Regions from separate parts of the Erysipelatoclostridium sp. An15 genome, predicted to be linked through region 1. Evidence: a T-box and tRNA genes for the amino acid it is inferred to sense, from the RefSeq annotation. Region 1 holds a T-box; the other holds one or more tRNA genes.
What was found. The T-box of region 1 lies ahead of leuS (leucine--tRNA ligase). A T-box ahead of a tRNA ligase gene usually reads a tRNA of that ligase, here a tRNA-Leu.
Positions count from the first base shown of each region.

Region 1 (2,476 bases):
ATGTATATAAATGAGCTTGCTAATTTTGAACATATTAGTGAAATTTTTAAAGTTAATAAAGAAGAAATCACGACTCAATTAGTTTTAATGAATTTAAATCAGCTAGTAAATGTTGAAAATGAAATTAAAAATTTAAAAGAGAAATATTCATATTTGGATTTTAAGGTTGCTGGTCAAGATATCAATGCAAATGTTGATAATTTTTTGCTACAGATTCAAAGAGTTTTATTATTGTTTTCTTCATTAGCTATAATTGCAGCTTGTTTTTTAATAGGTGAGGTATTGTATTTATCTGTTGTTGAAAAGACCAAGGATTTTGGTATTTTTAAATGTTTAGGAGCAAGTAAAATTCAGATTTTATTATTAGTACTATTAGAAAGTGTAATTTTAGTTACAGTTAGTTTTGTTTTAGCGTTAATTTTATTGATTCAAATTGTTCAAATGATTAATAGTTTAGTAATTACAAGTTATAGTTTTGAAGGTAACTTTGTGTCAATTGATTTGAAGTTATTGTTAGTTATTTATTTGTTTGCTTTAGGATTAGGTATTTTAAGCAGTTGTTTACCAGCATTTAAAGCAAGTCACCTTGATCCAATTAAAGCTTTGAAATATCATAGTTAATAATTAAAATTGAGTTTGTTTGGTTTAAAATTTGTTGCATATCTATCTATTTATGTTATAATATTTGAGTATTTAAAGTCTACGAATAGGAGTAGTAGTAATTGAATTTTTTATAGAGAGTCAGTGGCTGGTGGAAACTGATAAAATAGATTATGAACTCGCCTAGGAGATGCAATAATGAAATTGTTAGTAGTTATTGCCGTTAACTGCGTTAAAGTTTTGAGTGCTAGATTTTTTTAATCTGGAACTAAGGTGGTAACGCGATATTAAGTCGTCCTTAGATGGACGGCTTTTTTTATTTTAAGGAGGAAGTATAGAATGCCGTTTGATCACAAACAAATTGAGCCGAAATGGCAAAAATATTGGGAAGAAAATAAAACTTTTTTTACTGATGTCTGGGACTTTTCTAAACCTAAATTTTATGCTTTAGATATGTTTCCATATCCTTCAGGACAAGGATTACATGTAGGGCATCCAGAAGGATATACAGCAACTGATATTGTATCAAGAATGAAAAGAATGCAAGGATACAATGTTTTACATCCAATGGGATTTGATGCCTTTGGTTTACCTGCAGAACAATATGCAATTAAAACTGGTAATCATCCTGAGGGCTTTACAGTTAAAAATATTAATACATTTACAAAACAATTAAAAATGTTAGGTTTTTCATTTGATTGGGATAAATGTGTTTCAACTTGTGATCCTAGCTATTACAAATGGACACAATGGATTTTTAAACAATTATATAACGATGGATTAGCTAAAAATGTTGATATACCAGTCAACTGGTGTGAAGAATTAGGAACCGTATTAGCTAATGATGAAATTATTGATGGTAAAAGCGAACGTGGGGGATTCCCAGTTATTCGTAAAAATATGAAACAATGGGTAATCGATATTCCGGCATACGCAGAAAAATTATTAGCTGGATTAGAAGACATTGATTGGCCTGAATCAACAAAAGAAATTCAAAGAAATTGGATTGGAAAATCAATTGGTGCCCATGTTGATTTTAAAGTTGACGGTTATGAAGATAAATTTACTGTATTTACAACACGTTGTGATACATTATTTGGTGCAACATACTGTGTGTTGGCCCCAGAACATGAACTAGTTGCAAAAATTACAACTGCAGCGCAAAAACAGGCAGTTGATGACTATATTAGTGTGTGTGCAACAAAATCAGAATTAGAACGTACTGAATTAAATAAAGATAAAACTGGGGTATTTACTGGGGCTTATGCAATTAATCCAGTAAATAATAAAAAAATCCCAATTTGGATTTCAGATTATGTTTTAGCTGGATATGGTACTGGAGCAATTATGGCAGTACCAGCTCATGATGAACGTGACTTTGAATTTGCAAAAAAATTTGGTTTAGAAATTATTCCGGTATTAGCTGGTGGCGATGTATCAAAAGCAGCTTGGACTCAAGATGGAGAACATATTAATTCTGAGTTCTTAAATGGAATGAATAAAGAAGATGCAATTAATACGATGGTTAAATGGTTAGAAGAACATCACTGTGGACAAAAGAAAATTAATTACCGTTTAAGAGAATGGATTTTTGCAAGACAAAGATATTGGGGTGAGCCAATTCCAGTAATTAATTTTGATGATGGGACATCTGTTGTTTTATCAGATGATGAGTTACCATTAATTTTACCACCATTAGAAGATTATTCACCATCAAAATCAGGAGCTTCACCACTTGATAAAGCAGTTGATTGGGTAAATGTTGAAGTTAATGGGAAAAAAGGTAAACGTGAAACAAGTACAATGCCAGGTAGTGCTGGAAGTAGCTGGTATTATATGCGCTACATTGATCCACATAATGATAAGGCTATTGCAG
Region 1 is NZ_NFLA01000056.1:8,867-11,342, forward strand. It holds gene B5E92_RS13165 (ATP-binding cassette domain-containing protein) at 1-621, shown strand, start outside; T-box leader at 694-903, shown strand; gene leuS (leucine--tRNA ligase) at 940-2,476, shown strand, end outside.

Region 2 (2,476 bases), on a different contig from region 1:
AGTGTTTCTATGGATTTCTACAATGTTTTATAAATAAATATGCTTAAATTCTATATGGGTGATATGTGATGAAGGGTAGATATTTATTAATAATAGCATTACTTTTGTTATGTGGTTGTCAAGATGCTGATGCTAAAAAAGTAACTAGCGCTAAAGAAAATGAAAAAGTATTAACAATTAAAAATGAGGTTTTGAAAAACAATCAGAATTTTAAAAATAATCAAGATGGGAAAAACAATTTGTTATTATTAATGGCAAATAGTGTTGATTATTATAATTATGTAAATGGTTCAATGGTACTGACAATGGATTATCAAGGACAAATGCAGCAGATAAAATATGATTTTCAAATTAATGTGCCTGATTATCATAGTTTTATTTATCAGGTTTCTTCTACTGGATTTAATGAGCAATGTTTTTTTAGAGATAGTGAAAAGATGTATTTTTATAATGGCAATATTGATGATTTAAAGAATAATGATTTGAGTGAATTGATAAAAGAGAAAAAAATGATCGTAGAACAAGTTAGTGCCAATAATAATTTGTTTAAATATCGGGATTTATCACTTCAAGAAAGAATTGATAATTTTAGTAGTACTCGGGTTGCAAATGATTTATATGGTGATGTTGCACCATATGTATTTCCAGAAGAAATTGCTTTATATCAGTTAGGAATGAAATATGATAATTATGATATTAAAGACAATACTGATTTTCTTGATCGAGAAGTATTTGTTGTTGAAGGGACTATTGATGATACGGTTTATAATAAGGGGACTATATCTTTATTTGTTGACAAACAAACGGGAATACTTTTAAAATATGAATATAAAACAGATGTAAGTATAGTAACAATGGAAATGGAACAGATAGCAATTGACCAAGATGAACAGGATGATTTTTATTTGGAATATATAAAAAATAAAAAAAATTAAAAAAATTGTAAAAAACACTTGCATCATACATTGGATAATGCTATTATAGTAGGGCACCAAGTGCTTGAATAGCTCAGTTGGTAGAGCAATCGGCTGTTAACCGATCGGTCGTAGGTTCGAGTCCTACTTCAAGCGCCATGTGGCCTGTTGGAGAAACGGTTAACTCACATGCCTTTCACGCATGCATTCACGGGTTCGAATCCCGTACAGGTCACCATTTGGAGGTTTAGCTCAGTTGGGAGAGCATCTGCCTTACAAGCAGAGGGTCAGCGGTTCGAGCCCGTTAACCTCCACCATTATAAGCCGGCTTAGCTCAATTGGTAGAGCAACTGACTTGTAATCAGTAGGTTGAGGGTTCAAGTCCTTTAGCCGGCACCATTTTTATATACGCGGGTGTGGCGGAACTGGCAGACGCACTAGACTTAGGATCTAGCGCCTTTGGCGTGCAGGTTCGATTCCTGTCACCCGCACCATGTTGATATTTGCTTCAGGGTTGGTCCTGAAGTATTTTTTTTATTTTAAATGTGTTCTAAATTTTTTGTTCATTATAAAATGAATATTTATAAGTTGTATTTTTAATTTATTATTGACAATATTGAATATATAGGTGTATTATAACAGTGTTATATAACACTGTTATATAGGGGGTAAAAAATGCAAGATACTTCAAATTTGACACTGAATAAAATCCAACAAGCTGCTATTGATGAGTTTTTGGAAAAAGGGTTTAGAGGAGCTTCTTTACGTCAAATCGTTAAACATGCAGGTGTGACAACTGGAGCATTTTATGGATATTTTTCTAGTAAGGAAGCATTATTTGCTTCAATTGTTGAACCGCATGCACAAGCTATAATGGCTAATTTTATGCAAGCTCAATTAAAATTTGCTGATTTACCTAAAGATGAACAACCTTCTCATATGGGAATTGAATCAAGTTCTTGTGTAAATTGGATGGTTAATTATATCTGTGATCATCGTGAAGCAGTAAAACTTTTATTATTGAAAGCTGAAGGAACGAGTTATGAAAATTTTGTTCATAATATTGTTGAAGTCGAAGTTGAATATACTCTAAAATACATGGATGTTTTAAGGGAACTTGGTTATTTAGTACCTCAACTCGATAGGACTTTGTGTCACATTATCGCAAGTGGTATGTTTGGAGGAATTTTTGAAGTTGTCATCCACGATATTCCTAAAGACCAGGCTATGCGTGATGTAGGTCAACTTCGAGCATTTTACACAGCTGGTTGGTTAGCATTAATGGAAACAAAATAGATTAATGCAACAACCGCAATTTTTTTACCCTGTCAGTTAGCATATGCTAACATAAGTGTTTGTTGAAAAAGGAGGGTTAATATGGAAAAAAAGAAACAAAATGCTATTATTGCTTTATTAGGTTATGCTGGAAACTATAAGGTCTTGACGTTTATAGGATTAACTTTATCTGCAATTTCGATGCTTTGTAGCATAGTGCCATATGTTTGTATTTGGCTTGTTGCTAAAGATCTGATTACCGCTGTGTCTGACTTTTCTAAAGTTCA
Region 2 is NZ_NFLA01000018.1:15,670-18,145, reverse strand. It holds gene B5E92_RS07355 (hypothetical protein) at 69-935, shown strand; tRNA gene B5E92_RS07350 (tRNA-Asn) at 998-1,073, shown strand; tRNA gene B5E92_RS07345 (tRNA-Glu) at 1,077-1,152, shown strand; tRNA gene B5E92_RS07340 (tRNA-Val) at 1,156-1,231, shown strand; tRNA gene B5E92_RS07335 (tRNA-Thr) at 1,238-1,313, shown strand; tRNA gene B5E92_RS07330 (tRNA-Leu) at 1,325-1,408, shown strand; gene B5E92_RS07325 (TetR/AcrR family transcriptional regulator) at 1,590-2,210, shown strand; gene B5E92_RS07320 (ABC transporter ATP-binding protein) at 2,292-2,476, shown strand, end outside.
Region 2: it encodes a tRNA-Leu, which carries the amino acid that the T-box ahead of leuS (leucine--tRNA ligase) is inferred to sense. The anticodon was not compared.